3 regions of the Aeribacillus sp. FSL K6-8210 genome follow, and region 2 is predicted to be linked to each of the others. Evidence: predicted binding sites of a transcription regulator. Region 2 holds the regulator's gene; each other region holds the start of a gene.
The links. Region 2 encodes Rex, which represses fermentation and respiration genes when NADH is low (regulators of the CRP and FNR family bind a similar motif). Its sites were predicted from a motif close to TTGTGAAATATTTCACAA; they were not measured.
Positions count from the first base shown of each region.

Region 1: the regulator Rex is predicted to act here: its motif matches at 2,057-2,074, upstream of NSQ41_RS18795 (cytochrome c oxidase subunit 2A).
Region 3: the regulator Rex is predicted to act here: its motif matches at 1,713-1,730, upstream of NSQ41_RS15805 (DoxX family membrane protein).

Region 1 covers NZ_CP150172.1:3,888,750-3,894,153, forward strand. The annotation lists gene NSQ41_RS18785 (b(o/a)3-type cytochrome-c oxidase subunit 1) at 1-1,357, opposite strand, end outside; gene NSQ41_RS18790 (cytochrome c oxidase subunit II) at 1,354-1,827, opposite strand; gene NSQ41_RS18795 (cytochrome c oxidase subunit 2A) at 1,843-1,959, opposite strand; gene NSQ41_RS18800 (DUF423 domain-containing protein) at 2,284-2,655, opposite strand; gene NSQ41_RS18805 (YwdI family protein) at 2,736-3,041, opposite strand; gene speE (polyamine aminopropyltransferase) at 3,193-4,041, shown strand; gene NSQ41_RS18815 (hypothetical protein) at 4,254-4,427, opposite strand; gene NSQ41_RS18820 (uracil-DNA glycosylase) at 5,121-5,404, opposite strand, start outside.
Region 2 covers NZ_CP150172.1:397,652-403,055, reverse strand. The annotation lists gene NSQ41_RS02075 (type II CAAX endopeptidase family protein) at 1-101, shown strand, start outside; gene NSQ41_RS02070 (YdiK family protein) at 106-309, shown strand; gene tatC (twin-arginine translocase subunit TatC) at 402-1,148, opposite strand; gene NSQ41_RS02060 (twin-arginine translocase TatA/TatE family subunit) at 1,171-1,344, opposite strand; gene NSQ41_RS02055 (redox-sensing transcriptional repressor Rex) at 1,359-2,000, opposite strand; gene NSQ41_RS02050 (ABC-F family ATP-binding cassette domain-containing protein) at 2,312-4,234, shown strand; gene tsaD (tRNA (adenosine(37)-N6)-threonylcarbamoyltransferase complex transferase subunit TsaD) at 4,509-5,404, opposite strand, start outside.
Region 3 covers NZ_CP150172.1:3,245,936-3,251,339, reverse strand. The annotation lists gene NSQ41_RS15810 (IS1182 family transposase) at 1-1,542, opposite strand, end outside; gene NSQ41_RS15805 (DoxX family membrane protein) at 1,847-2,338, shown strand; T-box leader at 2,397-2,612, shown strand; gene proB (glutamate 5-kinase) at 2,670-3,797, shown strand; gene NSQ41_RS15795 (glutamate-5-semialdehyde dehydrogenase) at 3,794-5,041, shown strand; gene NSQ41_RS15790 (GNAT family N-acetyltransferase) at 5,103-5,404, opposite strand, start outside.

The DNA.
Region 1 (5,404 bases), 550 kb from region 2:
ATTCCAACGCCTGCGGATGGTCTCCATATGTTGTATAAGCGGTCCGCCGAGGAGCTCCAAACAAACCAACTGTATGCATGGCTCCTGACATTAGGAACATACCGATGCACCAGAAAACGGTTTGAATGATCCCTAATTTATTTAATCGCGGTGTTAACGTTCTGCCTGTTAAATGAGGAACCAACCAATAGGAAATACCAAAAAACGTCAACGCTACAGTGGTGGCCACTGTTAAATGGAAATGTCCTGTTACCCATAAAGTGTTATGAACGACTTGGTTCATTTGGTTACTTGCATTAATGATTCCGCCTGCTCCGCCAGGAATAAAAACGAGCATTCCCATAAACGGTGCAAAAAAGCGAACATCTGTCCACGGAAGTTTTTTCACCCAGCCAAACAGTCCGCTGGCCCCTTTTTCTCTTCCGCTTATTTCAAATGTTGCAAACAAAGCGAAAGCTGTCATTAAAGATGGAACAATGACCATAAACGTCAACACAATTTGCAAAAACTTCCAAAACGGAGTGATCCCAGACTCTAGTATTTGATGATGGAAGCCGACTGGGATGGAAAAAAGAACAAACAGTACAAACGCCAGTCTTGCAAGCGAATCGCTGAAAATTTTCCCGCCTATTATTTTTGGAATGATGACGTACCAGCACATATAGGCAGGCAATAACCAGAAATACACTAATGGATGGCCAAAATACCAAAAAAGTGTTCTGCTTAACAGCACATTGATTTTATCGACTAACCCGAAGGACCAAGGAATAAACTGGAATAATACCGTTACTGCTACGCCCAATGTTGCTATGATCCATAAAATCATTGTGGCAACTGCCATAAAGCTTAATAGAGGAGACGGTTTTCCTTCATTTTTCTTTTTCCAGACAGCGTATTGGCTAAACATGCCAGCTCCGCTTACCCAGCTGCCGACTACAACAAGCGTCAGACCGATATAAAACCATGGCGATGCTTTAAGTGGTGCATAAAAAGTGTATAGAACGGTCGCTTTATTTAATAAGATCATAACCGTTGTAATCGCTGTTCCAATCGTCATAAGCCAAAAGCCGATCCAACCCGCCTTTTTGGCAAACGGAGTTAAATCACCTGTCGTCCGACTCATGGAAGCATATAAAAAACCAATGATAAAAAATGTTGTAAAAACAAGTGCCAACAAAACGCCATGAGCAGTCAAAAGCTGATAATACCCGATCCCTGCCGGAAGCTCAAGCGTTCCGCTTCTAACAAAAGCCTGCAATAACCCGGCAATCGCTCCTAAAAACAATGCAATATAACCAACTGCAATATGGGCGAGCGCCAGCTTTCCATCGTTTGGGTGAAGCGCTGTATTTTTCATGCTTTTGTCACCTCAATTTTCGTGCTCATCATTTGGTGCCCAGTACCGCAATATTCGTTGCAAATTATTAAATAGCTGCCGGGTTTATGGAATGTATGTGTAAGCGAATTCACATGTCCCGGGGTCACCATCATGTTGACATTTGTGCCAACGATTTCAAGGCCATGAACAACATCTTTGCTTGTCACGATAATATGAACTTTTGCTCCCTCCGGTATTTTTATGTCATTCGGCATAAAGGCAAAAGCTTGAGAAACTATAACAAGTTCGTATTCGTTGTCTCCAATTTTCTTTAAGCCTGGTTGATTAAACGGCTCTGTCGTATCGACTTTTTGCGGATCCAATGTGGTCAGATCACTCGGCGGATGATGACCTTGTGCAAATGCACTGATGCCCACGATTGTTAAAAACATCACAAGCGTACCTATACCTATTAATAGCCAAACCTTTTCAAGTTTGTGCAAATGCAAGATGATCCCCCTCCTTTATAATCGTTGAATAAATAAGTAGTAAACTCCAAACCAAGAAAGTATTAAAAAAAGAGCCAGCATAAGAACAGATAAAAAAGTGCCAAATAACGAATATTCTTTCTTTTGAGCAATTTCCTGCTCTTTTTTATCGGAGATGAATTCTTTTGCCACCCATAACACCACCTTTTCTTCTTTTAAAAAAATTGTAGTTTAGCTTACGTTAGTCAATCTGTGAAAAAAATCACATTTTCCATAGTACTTTTTGACAGTATGTTGAACAAAAAACATTGCATTCACACTGAATCTTCTATCATTAGGAAGCTAGGAGCCAAAATGAACGGGACACATTTTTGGATGAAGCTCTGGCTATGACCTTTGAATCGGTTAAGAAGGTCACCCTTTCATTTCTTTGCACAAAAAAACGCCTGTCCCGATATAGTAGACAGACGTTTATATTTACATATATTTAACTGCAGCAACAGCAAGAAGAACCCATGCAATTAAAAATGAAATGCCTCCAAGCGGCGTAATTGCACCTAACACTTTGATCTGCGTCACACTTAATATATACAGGCTTCCGGAAAACAGGAGAATACCGATGAGCATCAGCCACCCGGCCCAATTTGCATAGCCTGCCTGCGGATGCTGCTGCAAAAACAGAGCCGTGACAAAAAGGCCTATCGAATGGAACATTTGATATTGTACACCTGTTTGCCATGTCTCCAAATATTTTTGCGGAATTTTCCCTTCCAAACCATGGGCGCCGAATGCTCCTAAAGCTACAGACAAAAAAGCACCGACGGCTCCAAGAATGAAAAATATTTTCATCATCTTCACCCCTTTTTCCCTTCATCTTACCTTATCGTCCGTTTTTTTTAAATGAAGATTTTACAGATGACAAGATTTTGTTAGAAATCAAAAATAGATTCTCCATTTGCATCGTCTTCGACCAACAAACGTTCTTTCATTGTCAGCGTTTTGCTGTTTGCATTTCCGATCATTTTTTCCAGCTCTAATGGAGTTATTTCACTTTCGCTTTTTGGCTCTTGACTAGCTGAAAAATCATAATTTTCCTCTTGTTGATCCAAAATAACATCACATAAAGAACGGATGACAAGAAGCCGGGCTTTTAGATCATGAGGTGTTCCTGCTGCCTTTGCCTTTTTCAGTTCCTCCTCCATTTTTCCTATTATGCTTGAGACCGGTATATTCAACTCCTATCGCTCCTTATTGAAAGATAATGATCTTGCTTTTTTTATCATATTTGATTTTTTCCTTATTGACAAACTTGTCTGCTTCATTCACTTTTCATAACAAACTTGTTACAATAAGTAAGGAATTTTTGAGCACAAGGAGGGCCTGCAGATGGACAATCAATATTTGCAAACAATAAACGGCGATTTATGGTTAACAGAAGATGAAAGAGAAAATTTAAAAATCAGCTATAGAATCAAAGAAGTGCTTTTTTCAAAGCAATCCCCTTTTCAACATGTTATGGTATTGGATTCATATGATTTTGGCCGCATGCTAGTGCTAGATGGAGTTGTGCAAACCACTTCTATTGATGGGCATATATATAATGAAATGATTTCCCATGTCCCGCTCAATCTCCACCCAAATCCGGAAAAAGTGCTGATCATCGGCGGCGGAGACTGCGGTGTTGCCAGAGAAGTGTGCAAATATGATTCAGTGAAGGAAATCGATATGGTGGAAATTGACGAGCTTGTCGTTTCCGCATGCAAGGAGCATCTGCCTGAAGTGTCAGGAAACTTAAGCGATCCGCGCGTAAATTTCTTATTTATTGACGGCGTGAAATATGTAGAAAACAAACAAAATGAATACGATGTGATCATTGTTGACTCTTCTGACCCGATTGGACCGGCAGAACAGCTGTTTTCAAAAGATTTTTATACCAACCTATATAAAGCGTTAAAAGACGATGGCCTCATGGTATGCCAAAGTCAATCGCCTGTTTTCCACTTGGATGTTTTAAAACGGTCTTATAGCCATATTCAATCTTTATTCCCGATTACAAAACTATACACAGCTGTTGTTCCTACATATCCGGGAGGACTATGGAGCTTTACAATCGGATCGAAAAAATATGAAGATGTAAAGTCGGACAATTTTTCGAAAGATACAAAATATGTAAATCAAGCTATTCTCGAAGGGTGCTTTAAGCTTCCTGAGTTTTTGCAGCAAGCATTGAAATAATGGAGCTGGCCCAAAAGTCATTGAAAGTTGGCTTTTTGGGCCTCTATTTGTTTTGACAAAAAAACATACTTTCTAGTAAAAATGCAAGCGTCAAACGAACAATTAAGAAAGAACTGTGTGCTGCAAAATAAAGTACATAATATTGCAATCAGACAAAGACGAGAATTTGCTTAAAGAAACGCAAAAAGTGAGAGGCGATGGTAAAGCACCTCTCATTTAGATAAAATCTCTTTTGCAACTGGGAATTCGCCTATTTGCTCATATTTTTGAAGCAGTTGTTTTGAGATTTGAATTGGATATTCTGCTTTTTCATTTTGGGTAACGCCTAATACCTCAATCAATCTGGAATGAAATTCTTCTAGACTAGGCACTTTACCTTCTTGCATATACTCTTTTTGAATTTTGAGAAGGAAAAATGCGATCTCTGCCCGCTCCTCACCATTTAAATCTTTTTTCAGAGCAACGTAATCAATATTAATAATAAGTCAGGAGATATCTTTTGATTACCAATAATCTTTATTAATAGATTTTTAAAAGCTCTACCTAATAATTTAAGTTATAAATTTCTTTATCTAACCTTTCTACCTGATTCTAAAAAATTTCAATCATTCCGAGCTATTTCTATCATCCATACTCGATCTCCTCCTGTTCTTTTCTTTCAACTGGACGAAAGATCAGAATCACTTCTACAATGGCTTTAGCTCCAATTCTTATAGCTGTGGCTCCAAGCGGCTTCTTCATAGCATCGTATCCGAAAAAAGAGCCTTTTGTCCGACGAGTGTGCACAAATCTATTCTTGAAGAAAAACCGAGGCAGAAAGTGCGCCCCGTCATATTAAAGGCAATCGGTCGTTCCGCAGATTTTCTTTTCGAGGGCTTTCGAAAGTCCAAACGGAGTTGGAATTGTGGCCATGGAACACAATCTATTGAAAGCGTCCGGAAAATCATTCACTTTCAACAGAATCTCCAAAAAAATAAAAAGACGGATGAAGAAAAACTTTATGATGTTTCTTCATCCGTTTTATTTTTGGATAGTCCCTTTTTCATGTTTCCACATATCACGCAAACGGCAGGCAGCAATTAAATGTCATTATCGCTGATGCACCAGTCAATTTCTTCTGATCCGATGGACTTTAAAAATTGATTTGCTTTAGAAAAAGGCCTGCTGCCAAAAAAGCCTCTGTTTGCCGAAAATGGCGATGGATGCGGCGACTCAATGACAAAATGCTTATTCATGTTAATCATTTCTTTTTTCGCCTGTGCATGCCTTCCCCATAAAATAAAGACGACTGGACGCTCTCGCTCGTTTAAACAGCTAATCACTCGATCGGTAAATTGTTCCCATCCTTTTCCTTTATGAGAAT
Region 2 (5,404 bases):
TGAATACAATCGTAGTCATCATTCAAACAATTTATCATGATGAGATTGAAAACATGATGAAGCAAATGGAACAAATACAAATCATTATTGGAGGCAGCTAAGATTATGAATTTTCATCCCGTTTCCATGGGACTCTTCTATTTTATCATGGGAGTTCTATTTACATATTTAGCAATTCATCATGCTGAAAATGGTATGTGGACAGCTACAAATATGATTTTAATGATTTTAGCCACGTTTGATTTTGCTGTTTCCATCCGCATGTTCACTTTCTCATATAAAATTCGGAAAGCAAAAAACAACCGATGAGGTGTAATGATATTATCCCTCTTGTGTAGACAGTAGGAAAAAAGCCTATACTGTCTACTTGACAGGGATATGTTTATAACAGCCCATCGGTTTTACTTTTGATCTGATTCTTTTATTTGAGAAGACTGTGCTTTTTTGTAAGCAAATCTTGAAACAATGATACTTATTTCATACAAAATGAATAGCGGAATCGTGACCATTAAATGCGACACAATTTCAGGCGGCGTAATGATCGCTGCGATAACAAGCAATACAAAATACGCATATTTTCTAACCTTTACCAAAAACGCCGGATTGATGATCCCGAGTCTTGTTAAAAACATAATGACAACGGGAAGCTGAAACAACAGTCCGAAAGGCAATGTTAACTGCAGCAGGAAACGAAAGTATTCATTTATTCCTATCATTTGTTGAATGTTTAAATCATTGGAAAGCCGCCCCATAAAATCGATGACAAAAGGAAACAAAATAAAATAAGAGAAGCTTATACCTAAAAGAAATAAAGCAACCGACAACGGTATATAGCTTAATGTGACCCGCCTTTCTTTTTCATACAGTCCTGGGCTGATAAACGCCCAAAGCTGGTACAATAAAACAGGGAAAGTTAGAATTAAAGCAATAATAAATGTAAACTGCATATAAACGATCAATGGATCTGCAGGACGAAAAGCATTTAAGGCGAATTGCTTTGCTTCATCAGTTTGCTGTAAAAAAACAATAATTGGCTTCGCTATGAAAAAGCCAGTAATCATAGCAACGAAAAAGAAAACGACTACAATAATCAGCCGTTTTCTAAGCTCCGCTATATGCTCCAACACGGACATTTTTTTTTCGCTCATCATTATTCATCCATTCTTCTTGCTATTCATTTTTCTTGTTTTCTTCATCATCGTCTGCTAAGCCCTTCGTGGCACTTTTAAACTCCTTTAATGATTCTCCTATAGCTTTTCCAAGCTCAGGAAGTTTTTTCGGCCCGAAAACAAGCAGAGCTGCAAATACAATCAACAGCAAGCTTCCAATTCCAATTGTTGGCATTTAATATCGCTCCTTCAATCTTCATTCGAATAATGTTTTAAAAAATATGCAAGAGCCTGAAGTTCAACAGATAGATCGATATGATGAATCCGAATTTTATCCGGAACATTTAAGCGAGCCGGCGTAAAATTTAAAATGCCTTTTATGCCTTTTTCCACTAACCGATCCGTTATTCCTTGAGCGGCGGTTGCCGGGACCGTTAATATCGCAACAGGCACATCATCAGGCAATTCACTTTCTAGCTGATCCAAATGATAAATTGGAACTCCACCAATTTTCATTCCTACTTTTCGTTTATTAATGTCAAATGCAATAACAATTTGCGTGTTGTTATTTTTTGTAAAATTGTAATTTAAAAAAGCTGTTCCCAAATTTCCGACGCCAATGAGGGCAACTTTGGTCAACTCATCTTGGTCAAGCGTCTTTCTAAAAAATGATAACAAATAATTGACATTATATCCATAACCTTTTTTGCCCAGCGCTCCGAAATATGAAAAGTCCCTTCTAATTGTCGCAGAATCTACTTTGACTGCTTCACTCAGTTCTTGAGAGGAAACACGTTGTTTTCCCGAGGCATGTAAATTTTGCAAAAACCGATAATATAGAGGTAATCTTTTTGCAGTTGCTTGCGGTATCTTAGATTGATCTTGATTCAATGCTCATCCCTCGCAATCCAAAACAACCTGACTAATTTTGTTTTTAGCTATGTTTTCTAGCAAGCGGCTGCTCGCCTGTATGAAACAATATCAGACTGATAACGCTTCCATCCTGATCTTCTTCTCCGTCTACATTTCTTTTTATTTGTTTTTTCTCCAAACTCTCCTTATATAAAAACTATACACTATTTTTTTATTCGTGTCTTTTGAACGATTGTTACAATTTCTTGTCCTTTTGTTCATCAGGTCAGTTGCCTGCAGTCAAATATATAGGCTACACTTATTCTAGCAAAGATTGAGGTGAACTATGGATGATTTTATTGCAGTTAAACAAAATCACAAAATATTATGGTGCTGACCTTATTTTATCGAATATTAAGCTGGAAATCCAAACAGGAGATAAAATCGCCGTTGTAGGCCGCAATGGAGCCGGAAAATCAACATTATTGAAAATCATTGCCGGTGAAATGCCCTTTGATTCTGGTGAAATTGTGAAGCCAAAAGATTTAACAATCGGCTATCTGGCACAAAACACAGGATTAGAATCAACTAAGTCGATATGGGATGAAATGCTAACCGTTTTTGAAGAGCTGCGGAACATCGAAGCTGAGCTGCGAAATATTGAACAAAAAATGGCAGCTATCTCCTCAGCTGGAGATTCTCATGCTTTGCAAAGCTTAATGAAGGAATATGATTCACTCCAACATTTATATAAAGAAAATGGCGGATATCAATATGAGGCGGATATCCGTTCTGTGCTGCATGGATTAGGGTTTGCTGATTACGACTATTCAACTAAAATTTCGGTTTTGAGCGGAGGACAAAAAACCCGGTTAGCACTCGGAAAGCTCCTGTTGAAAAAACCGGATCTGCTCATACTCGACGAGCCGACAAACCATCTTGACATGGAAACATTAAACTGGCTCGAACAATATTTACAGCATTATAATGGAGCGGTTCTAATTGTTTCCCACGACCGGTACTTTTTAGATCGCGTTGTCAACACTGTTTATGAAATATCACGAACAGTTTGTACGAAGTATGTTGGGAATTACAGCGCTTATTTAAAACAAAAAGCGGAAGCGTACGAAAGGGAATTAAAACAATTTGAAAAACAGCAAGAAGAAATCGCGCGGATGAAAGATTTTATTCAACGAAACTTAGCAAGAGCATCGACAACGAAACGTGCGCAAAGCAGAAGGAAAATGCTTGAGAAAATGGAAATACTGGACAGACCCGCTGGGGACGAGAAGTCAGCCAGCTTTTCCTTCGAAATCGAAAAGCAAAGCGGCAATGACGTGTTAAAAGCCATTGATTTGTCCCTTTCCTACGATCAAAAAACTCCGATCGTGAAAAATATTAACTTTTCGATCAACAGGAAGGACTCAATTGCCTTAATAGGGCCAAACGGAGTTGGAAAATCTACCTTATTAAAAACGATCATCAACCGCTTAAAGCCGCTGAGCGGAAAAATTCAGTTTGGATCTAATGTCCAAATCGGATATTATGACCAGGAACAAGCGGATTTGTCTTCATCTAAACGGGTTTTAGATGAATTGTGGGATGACTATCCCGAAAAAACAGAAAAAGAAATCCGAACGGTTTTAGGGAATTTTCTTTTTTCCGGAGATGAAGTGCTGAAAACCGTCTCGTCTTTAAGCGGAGGAGAAAAAGCTCGGCTCGCTTTAGCGAAATTAATGCTAAAAAAAGCTAACTTTCTCATCATGGATGAACCTACGAATCATCTGGATCTCGACAGCAAAGAAGTATTGGAAAACGCTCTGATAAATTTTCCTGGAACAATCTTGTTTGTTTCGCATGATCGTTATTTTATCAACAAAATCGCGACCAAAATTTTTGAATTATCCACAGAAGGCATTGCCGAATATATCGGGGACTATGATTATTACATTGCAAAAAAAGCGGAGATGATCGAGCTTGAACAGTTGAAAGAACCAACTATCGAAACCAAAGAGCAAAAACAAGGAAAATTATCTTATGAACAAGAAAAAATATTGAAAAAAAAGGAACGGCAAAGACAGCGCCGCATTGAAGAACTTGAAAACAAAATAGCAGAAATTGAAGAAGCGATCGCTGAAAACAATGAAATGCTTTGCGATCCAAATATATACCAAGATCATGAAAAAGCTCAAAAACTTCATGATCAAAATGTCATGTTAACGGAACAACTAGATCAACTGATGGAGGAATGGGAATCACTTCTTTCTGAATAACCGGCTCATGCCGGTTTTTTATTTATTTTGTTTCCTTCAGCATGTTTCTCTCAAACAGTTATCCACATCATTAGTTCCTTACCTTATAATATTTTTCTTATTTGTTCACATTATCCACAACAAACCCCTTTAGTTATCCACATGTTTCACCTTGTTTTTTCTTCTTCTATTTCAATGTTTCGTCTTATTTATCCAAAATGAAGCTTTTCTTTGTGGATAACCTGTGGTTAAAACAAAAAAATAGGGCCGCTGTTCATTCGACCCTATTTTGCCTCTATATATATGACGTTAATTCCAATCCAGGATGAGCATTCATACGATAATCACCGAAAATTCCTTTTTCATAAAGTACATCAGCGAAAGCTGCAATCATGGCCGCATTATCTGTGCATAAGGACAATGGTGGAATGACGAGGTCGATCCCTTTTTTCTTTTTGAATGCTTCCTCCATAGCAGTTCTTAATCCTTTATTCGCCGCTACTCCGCCTGATAAAAGAACTTGCTTAGCTTGATACTTCTCACTGGCACGAACAGTTTTTTCCACTAAAACTTCTACAACACTTTGCTGAAAACTTGCAGCCATATCTTTCGGATCTATCGTGATCCCTCTTTGCGCCGCGTTATGAAGAGTGTTAATCACCGCTGACTTCAGCCCGCTGAAACTAAAATGAAACGAGCCTTCTTCAAGCCATGCTCGCGGCAAATCAATGGAAGCAGTTCCTTCATGTGCTAGCCTGTCGATATGAGGCCCGCCCGGATAAGGCAGGTTTAATGTTCGCGCTACTTTATCATAAGCCTCTCCTGCTGCATCATCAAGTGTTTCCCCAATCACCTCAAAACAACCGTGCTCCTTCATATAGACAAGCTCTGTATGGCCGCCGGAAACAACTAATGCAATCAGCGGGAAAGAAAATTCTTTCACAAGACGGTTCGCATAAATGTGTCCTGCAATATGATGTACTCCGATTAGTGGAAGATCATACGCAAAAGCTAAAGCCTTTGCGGCATTGACTCCAATCAATAATGCACCAACCAGCCCCGGTCCTTCTGTCACGGCTATGGCGTTCAAATCGTGATACGAAAGATTCGCCTGTTTTAACGTTTCTTCTAATACGAGAGTAATTTGCTCGACATGATGGCGTGAAGCGATTTCTGGAACGACTCCGCCAA
Region 3 (5,404 bases), 1.2 Mb from region 2:
ACTTTCGACATCCACTTTACGCTTCGCATAAAGAGCTGCCTTTTGTTCGTCACCAAGAGCTGCTTTGGCTTTCGCTTTCATTTCTTCATAAATCGTGTTCCAATATACTCGACGATTTCCTTTGGCTTTCGTACACCCATTCTTCAACGGGCAATCCGTACAATCTTCACACTCGTACACTTTCAAATCTTGTATGTATCCAGATGCATTTTTTCTTTTTTGATAATACTTGAATACGACTTTCCGATTGTTCGGACAGATAAAGCAATCGTCTTCTTCGATGTATTTCCAGTTTTGTACTTTTGATAAATCCTTTTTAAACTTTTTACTTTGTTCCTTCAAATAGGTTTGGTATGGGGCTAATAATTCAAAACGAGGTTCTTTTTCTTCGCCAATCGCATATAAATAGTTTTCTTCACTCGCATATCCTGCATCGGCAATGACATACTTGAGTTTCTTTTCCTTCGGCATCGATTCCAATAACTTTTCCATAAATGGTTGGAAACAGCGAGTATCTCCTGGATTTTGATAAATTTCAAATCCCACGATAAATTGATGTTGTGTGGCGAGTTGAACATTATAACCCGCCTTGAGTTGGCCGTTTTTCATATGGTCCTCTTTCATTCGCATAAAAGTGGCCTCATGGTCGGTTTTCGAGTAGCTATTTCGTTCACCTAGAATCTGTTTTTGTACTTTGTATTTTCGTAATCGTGGAAGATAATCCGTTTGAATCGTTTTCAGTTGTTTGGTGAGTTGGGATTTTTTAGAGCGAAGTTCTTTTTTTCTTTCTTTGTCTTCTTCCTGTTTATAATCTTTTTCCAAAGCTTCTATTCTCTCAGAAAGTTGTGCCGATGATTTTTCTAATTCTTCTTCTAATTGTTCTTCTTTTAATTCCTCCAAGGCGATTTGGTGCGCTTCTTGTAGAAACGATTGAATTTTGGCTCGTAGTTTCTGATCATATTTTTCTACGGATTTTCGCCATACAAACGTATATTTGTTGGCATTCGCTTCTATTTTCGTACCATCCACAAAAATATGGTCGAGGTCGATAAGTCCTTGTTCTACTAGTTGAAGGACAAATTGTTCAAATACAGAATCCATCATGTTTGACATACGAACACTACGAAAATCATTTATTGTGCGATGGTCAGGGGTTTGCAATCCCGCCAACCACATCATCGGAAGATTTTCTTTCACCATTTGCGCTATTTTCCGACTTGAATAAACATTTTGAGTGTACGCATATAAAATCACTTTCAATAACATTTTAGGGTGATAGGGTGCACGACCCCCACCAACATAATGAGTATACAACACTTCATCCGGAATCGATTCCACCATTTCATCCACTAAACGGGCGACATGATTTTCAGGAATATACATTTCGATATCTAAAATGCTCATGACTTGACGATTGCAATAAGGTTGGAAAACTAGTTTTTTGCGTTTCTTATTCTTTTGAACCTCTATTTTTTGAATACCCTCTAGAGTCATTTCTAATTGCGTGTTATAATTTTCTTGAATAGTCATTTGATTATTCATAAGAAATCGTCCTTTCTGTAGAATGTTTTTTGGTCAATTTCATTCTATAAAAAAGGACGATTTTTTTGTACCCTAAAAACAGAAAAAAGGGCTGAGCCCAAGGTCGATTCAATCGACTTTTCGGACAGCCCCTACTATGAATGTGGATAACTATAGTAATTGTTAACAATTTGTGAAATATTTCACAAATATATTGAAGTTAAATTCAGAAAATTATATATTGAAATTGAAGAGATTAGTGAAATATTTCACAAACTTCTTCGAAAAATAAAAGTGAAAAAACAAACAAAGGAGATGGTTGAAGATGGAATGGCTGAAAGGTCCAAAAATGGCGGTTGTCTGGGCGGCTCTTAGAATTTGGCTCGGTTATCAATGGTTTGTCGCGGGAGTCGAAAAGCTGGGTGGATTTGATGCGACAGGATTTTTAAAAGGGGCGATTGCTAAAGCAACCGGAGAACATCCGGCCGTTCAAGGATGGTATGCAGCGTTCCTTGAAAACTTTGCTCTTCCGAATGTAGAACTTTTTAATTTTATTATTCCAATTGGAGAAGTGTTAGTTGGCATCGGACTGATTTTGGGATTGTTTACAACTCCTGCATTAATTGCTGGTGCGTTTATGAACTTGAATTTTATGTTAGCTGGAACAACAAGCACGAATCCGATTATGTACACTGAAGCAATCATTTTAATGGCAGTAGGCGCAGCTGCGTATTATTGGGGAGCTGATCGGTTTATCCTGCCGTATTTGAGAGATAAATTTACAAACAAAAAATTCAATCAACAAGCAAATGTTTAAATGCAGCAATCATCTTGACTTTTAAAAATTTTTGAAACATAATTTTAAAAAAAGTATATTTTCGGCGTTGAAAGGGGCCAGTAAATAGACTTTAGGCGAAAAAGAGAGTGAAACCCTATGGCTGAAAGGTTTCATCGCTGATAAGCTATTGAACCTACCCCTGGAGCTGTCAGGCTCATAACCTGACCGTATCCTTCGTTACAGGCTAAAGGGAGCACTAAACTAGTGCTAAAAAAGGTGGTACCGCGGATATAGACTCATATTCGTCCTTTTTCGAAAGGATGATATGAGTCTTTTTTATGACTGTCAAGCAATGAAGAGGTGTTTTTTAGTGAGGAAAAAGCGAGTGGTCGTAAAAATAGGAAGCAGTTCTTTAACAGATGACAACGGGGGACTCAGCAAAGAAAAGCTGCACGAGCATGTTGAAGCGATTGCTAAATTGAAGGAAGCAGGGTATGAAGTAATTTTAATTTCGTCAGGAGCGGTATCTGCAGGGTATGGAGATCTTGGATATCCTTCCAGGCCTGTGACAATTAGAGGAAAACAGGCGGCTGCGGCAGTGGGCCAAGGGCTGCTTATCCAGGCTTATACAGAAGCATTTAAAAAATACGGCATTGTATGTGCCCAGCTTTTGATGACAAGGAGCAATTTTCAGCATAAAGAGCAATATCAAAACGCATACGCCACCTTATCGGAGCTTCTAAAGCGGCAAGTGCTCCCGATCATCAATGAAAATGATTCGGTTTCGATTGAGGAATTGACGTTTGGAGACAACGATATGCTGTCAGCTCTTGTGAGCGGATTATTGCATGCCGATTTTCTTATTATTTTGACGGATATTAACGGTTTATATGAAGAAGATCCTACCAAAAATCCGAATGCGAAACGATTTGATTTTTTGCCGGAAGTAACAGATGAATTAATTGAACAAACAGAGGCAACATCCGGTTCGAAAGTTGGAACAGGTGGCATGAAATCAAAGCTCATGGCGGCAAAAACGGCACTTGCCCTCGGTGTATCCGTATTTATCGGGAAAGGCCAAGGAAAAGAGAAATTAATCGAAATTTTAAATGGGAACGGTGACGGAACATATATTGGCAAAAACGATTTAAGTGCTGTTCGTAATTCAAAAGCATGGATTGCTCTTCATTCGATCATATCTGGTGATGTGGAAGTCGATGATGGAGCAGTAGCGGCTATTTTGAAGGAAGGGAAATCGCTTCTTCCTGCTGGCGTTAAGCGTGTCAGCGGCAACTTTCAATCCGGAGACGTGGTGCAAATTTTAAACAAGGAACAAAAGCTGATCGGAAAAGGCATAGTCAATTATTCATCTGAAGAATTAAAAGAAATTATGGGCATGCCGAGTCAAAAAGCGATGGAAATGACAAAGCGCATACATCCTGAAGTGGTTCACCGTGATCAATTTGTAGCGATAACGAGTAAGGAGATGATGATATGAGTGAAGTGTTGACAAAAGGGAAGCTGGCAAAAGAAGCTGCTGCCAAGCTGGTTGCAAAGACTACTGAAGAAAAAAACAACGCATTATCAATCATCGCTGAACAATTGCAAAAAGAAACGCCTTATATTTTAAAAGAAAATGAAAAAGACATTGAAAACGGGAAAGCGAATGGTTTATCCGACGCTCTTATTGACCGTCTTCTTTTAAACGAAGAACGAATTAACGGAATGATTGAATCGTTAAGACAATTGATTTATTTGCAAGATCCAGTTGGGGAAGTGCTGGAAAGCTGGACTCGTCCGAACGGTTTACAAATCGAAAAAGTTCGGGTGCCGCTCGGAGTTGTTGGGATGATTTACGAAGCCAGACCAAATGTGACAATTGATGCCTCAAGCCTTTGCTTAAAAACAGGGAACGCTGTTCTTCTTCGCGGCAGCTCATCCGCATTGCATTCAAATATGGCGATCGTAAAGGTGATACGAGAGGCGTTAGAAAAAGCGAATTTTCCTGCCGACAGTGTACAGCTTCTGGAAGATACCAGCAGGGAAACGGCAGCGGAAATGTTCAAATTAAATGATTATTTAGATGTGCTAATTCCTCGCGGAGGGAAAAATCTGATTAAAACAGTTGTTGAAAATTCATCTGTCCCTGTGTTAGAAACGGGCGCAGGCAATTGTCATGTGTTTATTGATGAATCAGCAGACAAAAAGATGGCGATTGATATAACTGTAAACGCAAAAACACAAAGACCTTCCGTCTGCAATGCAGCCGAAACTCTTCTCATCCATGAAAATTGGAATAAGGAGTATATTCGCGAGCTCATTGAAAAGCTCGAGGAGAAAAATGTGGAGTTGCGAGTCGATCAAGCATTGTACAATGAATTCCCGCATTTGAAATTAGCGACAGAAGAAGATTGGGAAACGGAATATTTAGATTATACAATGGCGGTGAAACTTGTTTCGAATGTAGATGAAGCAATCGAGCATATTAATCGTTACGGAACAAACCATTCTGAGGCAATTATCACAGAAAATGCCGCAAATGTAGAAAAGTTTTTCAAATTAGTTGATTCCGCAGCTCTTTACCACAACGCATCGACGCGCTTTACAGACGGATTTGAATTTGGGTTTGGCGCAGAAATCGGGATCAGCACGCAAAAGCTCCATGCCAGAGGACCGATGGGACTCCCTGCACTGACTTCTACAAAATACATTATTAAAGGAAGCGGACAGATTAGAGAATAAGAAATGATAAAAAAATGGAAGCAGACATCTTGATTCGTTCGGATGTCTTCTTCCAATTTTTTTATGCTTCCTTCAATCTGCTTTCTTCGTCTGTCATGAAACCGTTTCGTTTTGTATACAGTGTGTACATATCCTTTGAAATTTCAAAGATGTTGTATAAGTTTTTGTTTTCAATATGGGGAAGCTGACGAGATTCATCGGCAAGGGAGACATATGGAAGCTTCTGCGCGGCTTTCATGGAACGTTCATTGTCTTTCCGTATTTTCATAAAGATCGTTTGAATTCCAAATTCATAAAAAATCTCTTGAAAAAAAGCGTCCTTAGCAAGCTGATTATATCCTTTACCATGGTACGGCTTGCCGA